Regions from separate parts of the Enterobacter sp. E14S genome, predicted to be linked through region 3. Evidence: predicted binding sites of a transcription regulator. Region 3 holds the regulator's gene; each other region holds the start of a gene.
The links. The regulator LexA, encoded in region 3, represses DNA repair genes until DNA is damaged. The targets are predictions, from matches to a motif close to TNCTGTATGTACATACAGNA.
Positions count from the first base shown of each region.

Region 1: the regulator LexA is predicted to act here: its motif matches at 2,768-2,787, upstream of sbmC (DNA gyrase inhibitor SbmC).
Region 2: the regulator LexA is predicted to act here: its motif matches at 3,794-3,813, upstream of sulA (SOS-induced cell division inhibitor SulA).

Region 1 covers NZ_JBVODQ010000002.1:521,826-527,200, reverse strand. The annotation lists tRNA gene ACZ6J2_RS07610 (tRNA-Asn) at 122-197, shown strand; gene ACZ6J2_RS07605 (gamma-glutamylcyclotransferase family protein) at 251-586, shown strand; gene ACZ6J2_RS07600 (DUF496 family protein) at 634-969, opposite strand; gene ACZ6J2_RS07595 (FUSC family protein) at 1,128-2,186, opposite strand; gene sbmC (DNA gyrase inhibitor SbmC) at 2,279-2,752, opposite strand; gene dacD (serine-type D-Ala-D-Ala carboxypeptidase DacD) at 2,872-4,038, opposite strand; gene sbcB (exodeoxyribonuclease I) at 4,237-5,375, shown strand, end outside.
Region 2 covers NZ_JBVODQ010000003.1:153,621-158,995, reverse strand. The annotation lists gene ACZ6J2_RS08985 (AAA family ATPase) at 1-1,151, opposite strand, end outside; gene matP (macrodomain Ter protein MatP) at 1,338-1,790, shown strand; gene ompA (porin OmpA) at 1,854-2,909, opposite strand; gene sulA (SOS-induced cell division inhibitor SulA) at 3,264-3,773, opposite strand; gene ACZ6J2_RS08965 (TfoX/Sxy family DNA transformation protein) at 3,991-4,617, shown strand; gene yccS (YccS family putative transporter) at 4,574-5,375, opposite strand, start outside.
Region 3 covers NZ_JBVODQ010000012.1:71,951-77,325, reverse strand. The annotation lists gene plsB (glycerol-3-phosphate 1-O-acyltransferase PlsB) at 66-2,486, opposite strand; gene ACZ6J2_RS19440 (diacylglycerol kinase) at 2,641-3,009, shown strand; gene lexA (transcriptional repressor LexA) at 3,118-3,726, shown strand; gene dinF (MATE family efflux transporter DinF) at 3,790-5,127, shown strand; gene ACZ6J2_RS19425 (CsbD family protein) at 5,248-5,375, shown strand, end outside.

The DNA.
Region 1 (5,375 bases), on a different contig from region 3:
TCCTGAAAAAAGATGTGTGGATTTACAACAAACTGACGACAGAATCAGCAATCAGTCGATTTTCCCTAAGATCAGGTTTGACAAAACTTTTTTCGCCGCTAAGATAAGCCTCCACAACGATTCCTCTGTAGTTCAGTCGGTAGAACGGCGGACTGTTAATCCGTATGTCACTGGTTCGAGTCCAGTCAGAGGAGCCAAATTTAAAAAGCCTGCTTTTAAAGCAGGCTTTTTGCTTTGCGGATGAGGGAAAATGAACGCTCTGTTTGTCTACGGCACGCTGCGCCCGGGCCACGCTAATGCGCATATTCTTGAAGACATCGGCGGCGAATGGCTGGCCGGTTCCGTATCCGGCACGTTTTACGAACGCGGCTGGGGCGCCGCGGCGGACTTCCCGGGAATTGTGCTCCACCCTGACGGCCCCCGCGTCGAAGGCTATCTATTTATCTCGGATAACCTTGCCGCGCACTGGCAAATGCTGGACGAATTTGAAGACGGCTACGATCGGGTTGAGGTCACGGTGACCACCCTTGAAGGCAAGCAGGTTCAGGCCTGGATTTATCAGCTACAGCCGCGTTCTGAATCATAAAAAAAGGCTCTCTGTCACCAGAGAGCCTTTTTCACCATCCGCTGCGATTACTCGCTTTTTGCTTCGCCGTTTTTGATTTCGCCCATCACTTTCAGCTTTTTAGAGATGTCACGGCGCTCTTTGGACAGCTCAGCATTTTTGATGATGTAATCATCAACGCGGTCTTCATAGTCGCTCTTCATGCTGGCGATGATGCCCTGAATAGCTTCAACGCTCATACCTGGCTTGATGTAGTCGCTCAGGTTGTCGAGCAGCAGAACACGTTTCTGGTTGTCACGGATCTTCTTCTCAACGTCCTGGATTTCACGCTGCAGCTTGTTTTTGCGGCGGAACAGGCGGACGAATTCCAGAACATCCTGGAACGAAGGCTTGGTAGTTTCCATTTTTACACCCCTGATAATGTGAGATTCGGATTCGTTAAGGCAACCGTTGTGACAATAACCTTACTGACAGCGGCTGCGAATGACAATGAGTATATCGTTTAAAGCTATCATAACCCCAATTGCTGCTGAATCGAAGCAGCAGGCGTCACATAAGCCTTTTATTTGCGCAGCGCCCGGCAAATAAGGTGCGATAACAGCTCAAGCTGCCGCGCCAGTTCCATGCTCAGCCAGACGTAGCCATGAATAGGCGTTTCCGCCACGTTATCGCTCTGGCGTTCATTGATTAACTGCTTCAGCTCCGCGACGATCTCATTCAGCCGCTCGCTGTTGGCCAGTATTGGCTGCGGGTTCCCTTCATAGAGCGCATGGGCAATGGTCAACAGCGTTTGCTGCGTCATCTGCTGGGTCTCTTTGAGGGTCTGCGCGTTAAGCATCAACAGATGGCTGGGACGTGAGGCCCAGTGGGCGTTGATTTGCAGTTCAAGCATGCAGACCAGATTGCGGCTTACCGTCTGGATGGCTTCGAAAATCGATTTCTGAATACGGGTTTCTTTGCTGGCGGGCGCGATCAGACCGCGCATTTTGACCACGTCGTTGAGGATCGTTTGCAGATGCTTTTCCAGCCGGGGCCGCTCGACCAGATTAGGAGAAAAACCGGCCTGATAGACGCGGTTAAAGGCGGTGACGTAGTTCGCCATCTGAATACGCCAGTGCAGAAAAGCGCGCTGCGGCCAGATACCGGTGAAGAGCATGGCCAGCAGTGACCCCAGGATGACATCCCCGCTTCGCCACAGCGCGGTGGTCATATCCCCGGCGGGCGCACCGACAACCACCGCGAGCGTAATACCAATCAGCAGCGCCTGATACGGCCTCTTACCCAGCGCCAGCCAGCCGCACAGGAACATGGCGGCACCGCACCATGCCAGCATCACGGGAAATGAGATGAGCTCCAGCTTCAGGGCGATAAGCCCAAGGGCCGAGCCTAAAACCGTCCCGCCAATTCGCTCAAAGGCGCGCGGAACAACGTTTCCCCAAAACGAGATGGGCCCCATCACCACCACCAGCGTGATCAGCGGCCACGTCCCTTCCGGAACGTCCAGCAAACGGACCAGCACAAACGTCAACACGAAAGCCAGCGCGATGCGACACCCGTGCACCACGCGGTAATGTTTGTACAAGCGAATTTCAAAAGGGGTTAATGATTTGTCGGGACGCACACCCGCTCTCCAGCTACACGGCAAATCACAATTGTACTGTGTTTTCAGCCGGGCGGATCGCTCCCGGCTGAAAAACCCTTCATTTAGCAGGCTTAAACCGTTTTATGCTCTACCGCGATATACATTTCGATATCCCAGTAGCCGTCTGCATTGCCGTCATTGAGATAGCGCTCGAAGCAGGGTTTGAGCGCCATCTGGTACTTGTTGTCCTGCAGCAGGGAATTAAAGAACTGATACCACGGCGTGGCGAAGTCGTAGTTTTCCACGCGCGCCGTCGCCACGGCATAATCCCCGGCCGCGATTTCCGTCATCATGACGCCTTCGCTGTTTTCCGGGATAACGAAATCATCCGGTACCGTAACCGCCGTATCGCAGCGCAATTTTTCTGCCGGGACCTCGTCGGGGTTATCGTAGTAGACCGCAACCCACTCCAGCGGCTCAATGTGACGCCCGTCGACCCACATCACAAGCTGTTCAAAGCCCTGTTTTACCGTTTGTTCCCACGGTCCGACCAAATGAAAACCGGCAATCTTACGTTTCTGTTGCTGCTTAATGCTGTAGTCCATGCTGCCTCCATTTATTACTGTATATACATACACTATAAAGCGAGTTCTGAGCATTCAGCAAACGTGAAGTGTTTATTATGTGAGCAGACTCGCAACCCTGCCAGCCTGCTCAGCAGCAGTTAGAGCGTGTGGTGCAGATAATCGCTCATGCGGGAGAACAGGCCGCCTTTATCAACGGCTTCCAGCGTCACCAGCGGCCAGTGCGCCACCACTTTGTCGCGATCGTAGAGCTGGATCTCCCCGACACGCTGATGCGCGGCAATCGGCGCTTCCAGCTCTTTTTTATCCAGCACGTATTTGGCTTTGATGTTCGGCACTTCCGCTTTCGGCAAGGCCAGCCAGAAGTCCTGGTCGGTGCCCAGTTTCACCTGCTCCTTATCGCCGTACCAGATACGCTCTGTCCCCACTTTTTTACCGCTATGCAGGATTTGCACCGTATCGAAGTTCTGCTGCCCCCAGTGCAGCAGTTTCCGGGCCTGGTCCTCACGCCCTTTCGGGCTGTCCGCCCCCATCACCACCGCGATTAAACGGCGCTGCCCGTCAACGGCGGACGCAATCAGGTTAAAGCCCGCCCCCGAGGTGTGCCCCGTTTTAAGCCCGTCCACGTTCATGGTTTTATCCCACAGCAGGCCGTTACGGTTTTGCTGGGTGATCCCGTTCCAGGTCAGGCTCTTTTCGCTGTACATATGATAAAACTCAGGCTCGCCGTGAATGATGGCCCGGGAGAGTACGGCCAGGTCATAGGCCGAGCTGTGCTGGCCCGGCGCGTCCAGCCCGTGGACGGTTTCAAAGTGCGTATCGCGCAGGTTCAGCTTCTGCACGTAGTCGTTCATCATCTTCACAAACTGCGGCTGACCGCCCGCCACGTGATCGGCCAGCGCCACGCAGGCGTCGTTGCCGGAATCGACAATCAGACCGCGGCTTAAATCACGCACGGAGACGCGATCGCCCTCTTTCAGGAACATCAGCGATGAGCCGTCAAAAACCGGGTTGCCTTTTGCCCACGCGTCACGCCCGACGGTGACAATGTCGTCCGGCGTAATGCGATGGCTATCAATGGCCCGATCAACCACATACCCCGTCATCAGCTTGGTCAGGCTCGCCGGATTACGATGTTGATGTTCGTTGCCCGCCGTTAAGATCTGACCAGTCGTGTAGTCCATCAGCACCCAGGAGCCAGCCTGAATGGCCGGAGGCTGCGGCGAAAAATCCAGTGGTTCGGCCGCAAAAGCAGATGAGACACTCGAAGCGAGTAAAGAAACAGCAATAAACAGACGGCGTTTCAACGGTATATCCTCAGGTCATTAAAAATCGATGACCTTTTTACGGGAGTTCTGATGTCGTTACCTGGCTTAATTGCAAAAAAATGTGACAGAGCACAGATTTTTCTCTGAAGCTGGCGCGCAAATTTGCGTCACGGCGGTGCTTTTTATTCGGTCTGAACCGCACGATCGTTTACCATAGTGACGTCATTTTTTAACAGGATGGTATTACTGGTGTCTGACTCTGCCGCTCGCCCGACTTTTTTATTTCATGACTACGAAACCTTTGGCACGCACCCGGCGCTGGACCGACCGGCGCAGTTTGCCGCCATCCGTACCGACGACGAATTCAACATTATTGGCGAGCCTGAGGTCTTTTACTGCAAACCGGCTGATGACTACCTGCCGCAGCCCGGGGCGGTCATGGTCACCGGGATCACTCCTCAGGAAGCGCGCGAGAAAGGCGTTAACGAGGCAGAATTCGCCCGACGCATCCACGATCTGTTTACCGTCCCCAATACCTGCGTGGTCGGTTACAACAACATCCGCTTCGATGACGAAGTAACGCGCAACATCTTCTATCGCAACTTCTACGATCCCTATGCCTGGAGCTGGCAGAACCGCAATTCGCGCTGGGATTTGCTCGACATCATGCGCGCCTGTTATGCCCTGCGTCCTGAGGGCATTAACTGGCCGGAAAACGAGGAAGGGCTGACCAGCTTCCGGCTGGAACACCTGACGCGCGCCAACGGCATCGAGCACAGCAATGCCCACGACGCGATGGCGGACGTCTATGCCACCATTGCCATGGCGAAGCTGGTGAAAAACGCGCAGCCCCGGCTGTTTGAGTATCTGCTGAGCCACCGCAGCAAGCAGAAGCTGATGACCCTTATCGACGTGCCGCAGATGAAACCCCTGGTGCATATTTCCGGCATGTTTGGTGCCTGGCGCGGTAATACCAGCTGGGTCGCCCCGCTGGCGTGGCATCCGGACAACCGTAATGCGGTCATCATGGTGGATTTAGCCGGCGATATTTCGCCGCTGCTGGAGCTCGACAGCGATACCCTGCGCGAACGGCTCTATACCCCGAAAAATGAACTCGGCGATCTGCCCGCGGTGCCGGTCAAACTGGTGCATATCAATAAATGTCCGGTACTCGCGCAGGCGAATACGCTGCGCCCGGAAGATGCGGACAGACTGGGCATTAACCGTCAGCGCTGCCTCGATAACCTGAAAGTGCTGCGCGATAACCCGCAGGTGCGCGAGAAAGTAGTTGCTATCTTTGCCGAGGCGGAGCCGTTCGTGCCGTCTGAAAACGTGGATGCCCAGCTCTACAACGGCTTCTTCAGCGATGCCGACCG
Region 2 (5,375 bases), on a different contig from region 3:
AACTCGCCATCGCCAATGTGCACAACGCAGCTGATACGGGACGGTTCCCCGAATGCTCGCGGATGGCCAGGAAATTCAATCACCGACAGGGCGTTGATCTGCCCGACGCGTTCGCCTTCGGTTTCCACCAGAATTTGTTCCAGCAGAATTTCATCCTGCATACGGTCGGCAAGATAGCCTTCTCGCCACTCACGCTGAGCCAGCATCTGAGTGAGCTGTTCTCCGCTGAACGCCCCGTTACCGCTAATCACACCCACTTCACGCAGCTGTTTGCCGATCCAGAGCGGGCAAAGCGGCAGCGTTTCCTGGTCACCGGTGTAGCGTACTGCTTCGCGGATTAAGCCCGGCCACGCGTCAGCCGCAGGGGTTGGCAGCGCAAAACGCTCAGCAACGGCCATCACCCACTGGCACCACTGCGCCATATCGTCGGCGTCAGCAATCTGGATGTTGTCTTCGTATTCGCTATACACCGCCTGCTCAGCCAGTTCCGGCTCCATTTCCTGGAAGTCCGCCAGCGATTCACGGTCGCCAGTCAGCACGACGGTCAGAGACAGCGGCATAGACGGAACGGAGACAGGAAGAGGACGAGACTCATCGTAGCCGACCCAGTCAAAGCGCTGTTGGGTCACAATGGTTTTCAGGCGCATCCACAGCAGCGGCTGCGAGAGCAGGGTGCGCAGTGAGATGATGAGCACGCCGCCGTTTGCGCGATGCACCAGCCCCGGCTGCAGGGAAAGCTCGCCGTTAAACTGGCGCAGACAACCAAAGAATTGTTCCGCCTCGACCCAGTTAGCGGTAATCACTTCGCCTTTAACGGCAAAACGGCCATCGGCCTGCGCCGCCGGTTCGAAAGTGACATCATGTCCTGCAATACGATACTGGCCGCCAAAAACTGCGTTCACTTCCGGCTTCAGCTGGCGCACGGCATCTCCGAGCAGCGTCAGGTATTCCGCTTCTTCCGGGGCCTTGAGCAGCATGAAGGGCGCTGTTGCCCATGGGCTTAACACCTGCTCCAGCGCATAATGCAAACGAGGCTGCGTATCGCTAAGGATGAATTCGTGTTCTTTTGCGAGTTCGGGCTGTGCAAACAGTTCCTGGTAACTTTCGGTATCCGGAACAAGGTCACGCCATGCAAGTTTCGTAATGGTCAAAGTTGATGTTTTTTAGTCAGATGTAAAAGCGTGGAGTATACCGTAAGCGGGGGGCTGTACCCAAGCAGGATTGGGGATTTCGACAGGGCGATTGGCTGCATTCACTCACAGGATATGATTTCTTTTCAGCAGATTGCTAAAAAACTGATATTCTGAACAGAGTTACGTGGTAACACTGAGATCGCAATGAAATATCAACAACTGGAAAATCTCGAAAGCGGCTGGAAATGGAAGTACCTGGTCAAAAAGCACCGTGAAGGGGAGCTGATCACCTGCTACGTCGAAGCCAGCGCTGCGCAAGAAGCCGTGGATATTTTGCTGACCCTCGAAAATGAACCGGTACAGGTTAACGGCTGGATTGAGAAACACATCAATCCTGCGCTGTTAAACCGGATGAAGCAAACTATCCGCGCGCGACGCAAACGGCATTTTAATGCTGAGCATCAGCACACTCGCAAAAAATCAATCGACCTGGAGTTCGTGGTCTGGCAACGCCTGGCTGGGCTGGCACAACGACGGGGCAAAACGCTGTCGGAAACCATCGTGCAGCTGATTGAGGATGCCGAACATAAAGAGAAGTACGCCAACCAGATGTCGACGCTGAAGAACGACCTTCAGGCTCTGTTGGGTAAAAAGTAGATTTTTCTTTTCTGCAGATAATAAAAAACCCCGCATGGCGGGGTTTTTTTATAAGACGATAACTTATGCCGCAGGCTGAGTTACAACGTCTTTGATGCCTTTAACTTCGATCTCTACGCGACGATCTGGAGCCAGGCAGTCGATCAGTGCAGCGCGAGCTTTCACGTTGTCACAGGTGTTGCCAGTAACTGGGTTAGATTCGCCCATACCACGTGGGGAAATCTTGTTAGCTGGGATACCTTTAGAGATCAGGTAATCAACAACAGACTGAGCACGTTTCTCAGACAGTTTCTGGTTGTAAGCGTCAGAACCGATACGGTCGGTGAAGCCCAGAACCACTACTGAACCGTCTTTAGGATCCAGGTTGCTCAGCTGGGTGTACAGCTGATCCAGTGCCTGCTGGCCTTCTGGTTTCAGAGTCGCTTTGTTGAAGTTGAACAGAACGTCAGACTTCAGAGTGAAGTGCTTGGTCTGTACTTCTGGAGCTGGAGCCGGCGCTGGAGCAACAACTGGAGCTGCTTCTTCCTGCTGGCCGAAACGGTAGGAAACACCTACGCTCAGCATGCCGTTGTCTGGACGAACACCAACGGTGTTGCCGTCGCCGATGTTGTTAACCCACTGGTATTCCAGACGGGTAGCGATGTCACGGGTCATAGCCCACTCAACGCCACCAGCGAATACTGGGGAAACACCGGTGTCATGGTTGTCACCAGAGATGTTGTTGCTGGAATCTGCGCGCCATACCATGCCGCCCAGACGGGTGTACACGTCCAGATCGTCAGTGATTGGGTAGCCCAGTTTAGCGGTCAGCTGAACGCCCTGTGCTTTGAAAGCGCCGTTGATGGTGTCGCCTTTGTATGGCATACGACCTAACCAGTCGTAACCCATTTCAAAACCAACATACGGGTTAACCTGATAGCCACCGAACGCACCTGCACCAAGCTGGCTCTCGTGAGTTGGGCCATCATTGTTCAGGCTGCTGTTGTACCAGCCGGTGTCGTGGAACTGAGACCAGCCCAGTTTACCACCTGCATACCAGGTATTATCTTTCGGAGCGGCCTGCGCTACGGTAGCGAAGCCAGCCAGTGCCACTGCAATCGCGATAGCTGTCTTTTTCATTTTTTGCGCCTCGTTATCATCCAAAATTCGCCATGAAAGTCTCAGGAGAGAATCACGGTTAAATCCTTCACCGGGGGGCGTGGTCAAATATAAATCTACCGATATCTTCGGCTTAGGCCGAGCACCCCTGGCGATGTAAAGTCTACAACGTAGCTGAAAACTTACAAGTGTGAAGTCCGTCAGGCATATGAAAAAAAAAGTTCCGTATACCGATTATTTAACATTTTTTGAACGAATTTTGTGCAATAAAATTAAGGAGAACCGCACCAGACAAGCCTTGCCGCAATTTTCAGGCCGGGAACTTTAATGCCATCTTGTGGTCAAAAAAAATTCCAGGAAAAATCTTAATTTCACTCAATGATACAAATTTGAGTGAATTTTTAGCCCAGAAAGTTGTCCTCTGCGGTAAGAATCCGATCGAACCGGACGCATAATGAATCCGATCGCACTCCCTTCTTCGGCTGCTTCCGTCAGACGGAAATGTTCCTCTTCCGTCAATTCTTCCGGTAACCATCCAATCACCACGCTGTAATTTCCGGTGCGTAACGCGCGGATCATCGACTCAACGGTATCGCACGGCGGGAGCTGATTAATTTGCATGACCTTAGTAAGCGGAAGGCCTGCGGACTGCACCCACTCACGGCTCAGTTTTTGCTGAGGCGTGAGCCAAAGCTGCCAGCGCGATTGCTGACCAAGCTGTTGTAATAACGGCAACAACAGAAGTTGTGTCAACAGGGGCTGGTCTTCACGATAAACCACTTCACTGATTAGCCCCGTGGAAACACGCTCGACGGAATTCTGCGCGACATTGCCTGCGGTAGAAGAGAGAGAGGTTGAGCGATTTGCATAGCCTGAAGTGTGCATATTCATTCCAGCCCTGTAGTTACTGTATGGATATACAGTAACCCCTGTATGCATAAAGATCAACCTCATTTTCGGAAAGCGACTCGCAAAATTCATTCAATGTTGATGTCCCTCGAAAAATCATCTTGCTCATCGGCAATAAGTTGCCTATTTTCCTGCTAACGGATCCGCTAGTAAGAAATTTCGTTGTTACTTTATGATTTTGAAGGGAAATATCATGAAAAAGATATCTTATGAACGGATTTATAAATCCCAGGAATACCTTTCCCCGTTGGGCGAGATTCATCATCGCGCGCTGTTTGGAGGCTATACCCTGGCGGTGGATGATGCGGTTTTTGCCATGGTGTCAGACGGAGAGCTTTATCTCCGCGCCTGTGAGGAGAGTGCGAAATACTGTGTAAAACATGCCTCCTCTTTTTTGACGTTGATGAAGCGAGGCCGCCCGGTGCTGCTTAACTATTATCGTGTGGATGACGGATTATGGCAGGACAGGGAGCGGTTGCTTCAGCTCTCCTCGTTTGCGCTCAGTGCGGCAAGAAAAGAGCGCTATCAGCGTCATCAGCGAAACCGACTCAAGGATCTGCCAAACCTGACCTTTCAGCTTGAAGTCTTGCTCTTTGAAGCTGGCATCACCAATGAGGAAACGCTGCGGGCGCTGGGTGCCAGAGCGAGCTGGCTAAAGATGCGGGCAAAAAACAAAGCGCTCAGTATTAAAGTTCTCTTCGCGCTGGAAGGGGCTATCGAGGGGCTGCATGAGGCGGCACTCCCGGCAGGCATTCGCCGGGAGTTGATGGAGTGGTTTAATGCGCTGCCTGACCCACAGGAGAATCACTCCTCCAGGTAGCGATTTGCTGTTGCAGCCGGCAAATTTCAGGCAGCAGAGCGATAAGCAGGCCTATCTGCTGAAGCACCAGCGGCGCTTTGCTGTCGTTTCCTGGGTCAAGATGCGCAATGCGTTGAGCCAGTTCATCCAGCGCCTGTTGAACGCGGGGCTCATCGGCCGGTCGGTGATGAAGCGCGTCATCGACATAGCAGACGGCGTCATCGAGCAGGTTGAGAATGCCCGGGTTGGTGAGTTTCTCGCGGTGGGCACCGAGCGTCGAAATATAGCTGGTGAACGTATGGTTCAGGCAGAGCAGGCGGAACGCAGTCTCACGAATCTCCGCCGTGGCGCGAGGCTCCGTTGACATGTTAGAGACAACGGAGGCCAGTTCTGCGTCACTGTTATGCGCATCGCGACGGGCTATCCGGTAAGCCAGTCGGTTATCGCGCCCCTGGTGGTACTGCTCCAGGATAGCGTCAAGGTATCGACAGTTGGCGTTCATCGCCCTGTCCACCACGCGCGGCAAATTGCGGAAACGCCAGTCCGGCCAGATAAAGCTGACCGCGGCCCAGGCAATCGCGCAGCCAATCAGGGTATCGATCACGCGGGGCAGGGCGACTTCAAACCCTTCACCCAGCAGGTTAAAGCAGAGCAGCACCAGCAGCGTGATGAACATGGTGGCATGGGCGTACTGCACGTTGCGAAACGCGAAGAACAACACGCCGGTGATCACGATCAGGATTAATTGACCTTCAACGGAGGGTACGAAATAGAGCACC
Region 3 (5,375 bases):
CGGGCCTTTCTATTATGCAGAACGCCAGGCCGGGTCAGGTGAAGCCACCACCCGGCTTTTTCACATCACTCGCCCTGCGTCGCGCTCTCAATCGTTAAACGCACGTCCGAGGTGATCAGCTCTGCCAGCATCTGGTACACCTTCAGCGTCTCTTCCGGCTCGGCATCGCCCGTATCGCTGATAAAGCCTTCGTCACGCAGCGTCAGCACCAGAGAGCTGAAGACCGCCTTGTCGAAGAATTCAGGGGCGTTAATGCCGTGCAGAACCGACAGGCGCTGTGCCAGCGTCCGGCTCTCTTTCTCCAGCGTACCGCGGTTGATAGACGGGTTCGCACTCAGCAGCCAGAACGTAATGGCGTAGCGCTGCAGCGTTTCGCGCGCACCGGCCGCAAGCAGTTGCAGGGTTCGGGAACGCGACGGATTGATGTGCAGCTCGTCATTTGAGACGGTGATCAGCCCCTGACGACGCAGCTCTTCCGTCAGTTTGTCCAGTTCGCCCGCCAGCTCGTCCTTGCTCCAGCGCAGGAACAGCTCCGCTTTCAGCATCGGATAGAGCGTCTCAACGTGACGCAATAGCTCCTGACGCGAAATACGGCGATGCTGGGTGATGATAGCCGCCATAAGCGACGGCAGCATCAGCATATGGGTGATGTTGTTGCGGTAGTAGGTCATCAGCACTGCCTGCTCGCGCGGCAGAATGATGATGTCGCCGATCGTGTCCTTTTCGACTTCAAACTTGTTCATCTGCAGCGCGTGATCGATAAGCTCACTGGCGGTAGCAGAAGGCACGGTTGAATCAACGGAATACGGCACGTTGCGCATCATGTCCAGATAGCAATCCAGCTGCTCCGTGAGCTGTTCGCGGGTCAGCGAGCGCTGACGCGAAGCCAGAAGCGCCGTACAGCACAGGTTCATGGCGTTAGCCGCACCGGCGTTGTTAATACGCACCATCAGCTCGGACGCGATGCCGTTGACCGTTGGCGTCAGCCAGGCCGGACGAATCGCTTCGATAGGATCGATGGACTCGCGCCACTCGGGAACGTGATGGTTCAGATACGTCATTAGCGGCATCGGTTCGCCGAAGTTCACGTAGCCCTGACCGAGATTGCGTAGCTTGCTCAAACCGCGCAGCATCTGCGGCAGGCTCTCTTTCTCTTTGGTCGCACCGCGCAGCTCTTTGGCGTACGTGCCCACTTCCATCACGTGCTCATAGCCAATGTAGATTGGCACCAGCGTGATTGGACGGGTTCCTCCGCGCAGCATCGCCTGAATGGTCATCGACAGCGTGCCGGTCTTCGGATCGAGCAGACGTCCGGTACGGGAACGACCGCCCTCCACGAAGTATTCAACGGAATAGCCGCGGCTGAACAGCTCGCCCAGATATTCGCGGAACACGGTGGAGTAGAGCTTATTGCCCTTGAAAGTACGACGGATAAAGAACGCGCCCAGGCGGCGGAAAATCGGACCTGCTGGCCAGAAATTCAGGTTGATACCGGCAGCAATGTGCGGCGGTACCAGACCCTGGTGATAGAGCACGTAGGAAAGAAGCAGGTAGTCCATGTGGCTGCGGTGGCAGGGAACATAGACAATCTCATGGCCATCATGCGCCAGCTGACGCACACGTTCGGCATTATGAACGTTGATGCCCTGATACAGGCGGTTCCAGGTAAAGCCGAGAATACGATCGGACAGGCGAATCATCTCGTAAGAGAAGTTCGCTGCAATCTCTTCCATCAGCGCAATGGCGTTCTGCTGGGCTTTCTCATGCGAGATTTTCTTGCTGCGCGCTTCGTCTTCAACGGCGCGGGCAATCGCTTTGGAGGCCAACAGCTTGTTGAACAGATCCTGACGCGCCGGGAGACGCGGCCCTACGGCAGCCAGGCGCTGGCGGGCGAAGTGCATACGCGCCACGCGCGCCAGTTTTTGCGCGATGATCTTGTCGGTGCCGTGCTCGTCCGCCATTCGACGCAGCGAAACGGAAGGGGAGAAACGCACAAAGCTGTCGCGTCCCAGCCAGGAGACCGCGAAGAACTTCTGGATGCCGTTAAGCATGCGCAGCGGCGGGTTCTCTTCACCTTTTTCACGGCCCGGACGACGACCAAACATCACCGATACCGGCACCATCTGCACATCCAGATCGGGGTTGCTGCGGTGCAGGTCGAGATAGTCGTGGAACAGCTTGATGGACTCTTCTTTTGGCGTGTAGTAGGTAAACACGCGCGGTCCACCGTGAATGAACACGTAGCGCGGCAGCAGCGTACCGTCAACTTCAAGCGGTTCAAGCGGGTCCGGTAAGTCATGCGCCAGACACTGGGCGCGAAGCGTCAGTAAGTCTGCCTTCGAGTTATAAGGCAAAACGTACATAATAGGACGCGACGTATCGAGCCCTAATTCCAGCGCGGGTTCTGCTGGGATAGACTTGCTTTTTACCAGGATGCTTAATGGTAAATTAAGTAATTTGTAGTAAATTCGTGGCCAGCCGGACATAAACGATGTAAAGCCTCTGGTTAATAATGCAATTGCGGCGCAAGGATAACAGAAAGCGCGCAAAATTTCTGTTGTTACCCGTCATACTTCAGGCTGTAGCGAAACGCGCTACAGTTCCTGTTACTGACGCTTTTTTTCATAAAAGGTTCTTTTAATGGCCAATAATACCACTGGGTTAACGCGTATCATCAAAGCCGCCGGCTATTCATGGAAAGGTTTCCGTGCCGCGTGGATCAACGAAGCCGCCTTTCGCCAGGAGGGCGTCGCCGCTATCATCGCGGTGATCATCGCCTGTTTCCTTGATGTTGATGCTATTACCCGCGTACTTCTTATCGGTTCCGTGCTTCTGGTGATGATAGTGGAAATTCTTAATAGCGCTATTGAGGCCGTTGTTGATCGCATTGGTTCAGATTTCCACGAGCTTTCTGGCCGCGCAAAAGACATGGGCTCTGCTGCCGTGTTGCTGGCGATTATCACTGCTGTTATCACCTGGGTCACCCTGCTTTGGTCACATTTCCGATGAGCCTCGAGGAATAATTAAGTCCCTGGTTTTTTGTGCAGTTTTTGGTTCCAAAATCGCCTTTGACTGTATATACTCACAGCATAACTGTATATACACCCAGGGGGCGGAATGAAAGCGTTAACGACCAGGCAGCAAGAGGTGTTTGATCTCATCCGGGATCATATCGGCCAGACGGGTATGCCACCCACGCGTGCGGAAATCGCGCAGCGTCTGGGCTTCCGTTCTCCGAATGCTGCCGAAGAACACCTGAAAGCGCTGGCGCGTAAAGGCGTGATTGAGATTGTTTCAGGCGCGTCACGCGGTATCCGCCTGTTGGTGGAAGAAGAGACGGGCATTCCGCTGATAGGCCGTGTTGCTGCCGGTGAGCCTTTACTGGCACAGCAGCATATTGAAGGCCATTACCAGGTCGATCCTGGCATGTTCAAACCGAGTGCTGATTTCCTGCTGCGCGTTAGTGGTATGTCGATGAAAGACATCGGTATTCTTGATGGCGATCTACTTGCGGTGCACAAAACGCAGGATGTGCGTAACGGCCAGGTAGTTGTCGCGCGCATTGATGATGAAGTTACCGTCAAGCGTCTGAAAAAACAGGGTAACACCGTTCAGCTGCTGCCTGAAAACAACGAGTTCTCTCCGATTGTGGTCGATCTCCGCGAACACAACTTCTCTATCGAAGGACTGGCGGTTGGGGTCATTCGCAACGGTGAATGGCTGTAATCTCTTGCTGACAGGCTATGGCGCCGCTGTAGCCTGCTTCATTCTCGACTCCCGGTATTTTTCATGTCACTGCTGACGGCATCCGATAAGGCATTGTGGCGTCTTGCTCTGCCGATGATTTTCTCCAATATCACCGTTCCCTTGCTGGGTCTGGTCGATACTGCCGTTATTGGTCACCTTGATTCACCTGTTTATCTTGGCGGCGTGGCGATTGGCGCGACGGCAACCAGCTTCCTGTTTATGCTGCTGCTCTTTTTGCGCATGAGCACCACCGGGCTCACGGCACAGGCTTATGGTGCTAAAGATCCGCGGCGTCTGGCGCGCGCGCTGGTCCAGCCGCTGATCCTTGCGCTTGGCGCGGGGGCGTTAATCGTTTTATTACGTGCGCCTCTTATCGACCTTGCGCTCCACGTTGTCGGTGGCAGCGAGGCGGTACTGGCGCAGGCGCGACGTTTCCTTGAAATTCGCTGGCTCAGCGCACCCGCCTCGCTGGCAAATCTGGTTCTGCTGGGGTGGCTACTGGGCGTTCAGTACGCCCGCGCGCCCGTGATTTTGCTGGTGGTGGGTAATCTGCTCAACATTGTTCTGGACGTCTGGCTGGTCATGGGTCTGCATATGAACGTGCAGGGCGCGGCGCTGGCGACGGCGATTGCCGAATACGGGACCTTTATCATTGGCTTGTGGATGGTCCGGCGTGTGCTGGCCATGCGCGGGATCTCCCTGGCGCTGCTCAAAACCGCATGGCGCGGCAATATCCGTAAGCTGCTGGCGCTCAACCGTGACATCATGCTGCGCTCGCTTCTTCTTCAGCTCTGCTTCGGCGCGCTGACGGTTTTCGGGGCTCGACTGGGGCCGGAAATCGTTGCGGTGAATGCGGTATTGATGACGCTTCTGACCTTTACCGCCTATGCGCTGGACGGATTTGCCTACGCGGTTGAAGCGCATTCCGGGCAGGCGTACGGCGCGCGCGAAAGCGGGCAGCTTCGGGAGGTGTGGCGGGCTGCCTGCCGTCAGTCGGGGCTGGTGGCGCTGGCCTTTGGTCTGGTTTACGCCTGCTTCGGTGAGCAAATCGTTGCATTGCTTACCTCTCTCCCTGCGCTGCGCGAGCTGGCGAGTCACTATCTCATCTGGCAAGTCATCTTACCGGTGGTCGGCGTCTGGTGTTATCTGCTGGACGGCATGTTCATTGGTGCGACGCGCGGAGCGGAAATGCGTAACAGCATGGCGGTCGCTGCGGCCGGATTTGGCCTGACGCTCCTGACGCTTCCCTGGCTGGGTAATCACGGTTTGTGGCTGGCCCTGGCCGTTTTCCTCTCGCTGAGAGGGATATCCCTGGCTTTTATCTGGCACCGTCACTGGCAAAACGATACCTGGTTCCCTTCACGTCACGATATATCGTGACGGTTAAAGATTCCGAATATGAAATCAACTGCCGAATCCTTAACTACAATAATTATCACGTCCAGCAGAAAAGAACGTAACGGACGTTACGACCCGACGCTTAACTAAGAGGACACGATGATGAATAAAGACGAAATCGGCGGCAACTGGAAGCAGTTCAAAGGTAAAGCGAAAGAACAGTGGGGTAAGCTGACCGATGACGATATGACCGTCATTGAAGGTAAACGCGATCAGCTTGTCGGTAAAAT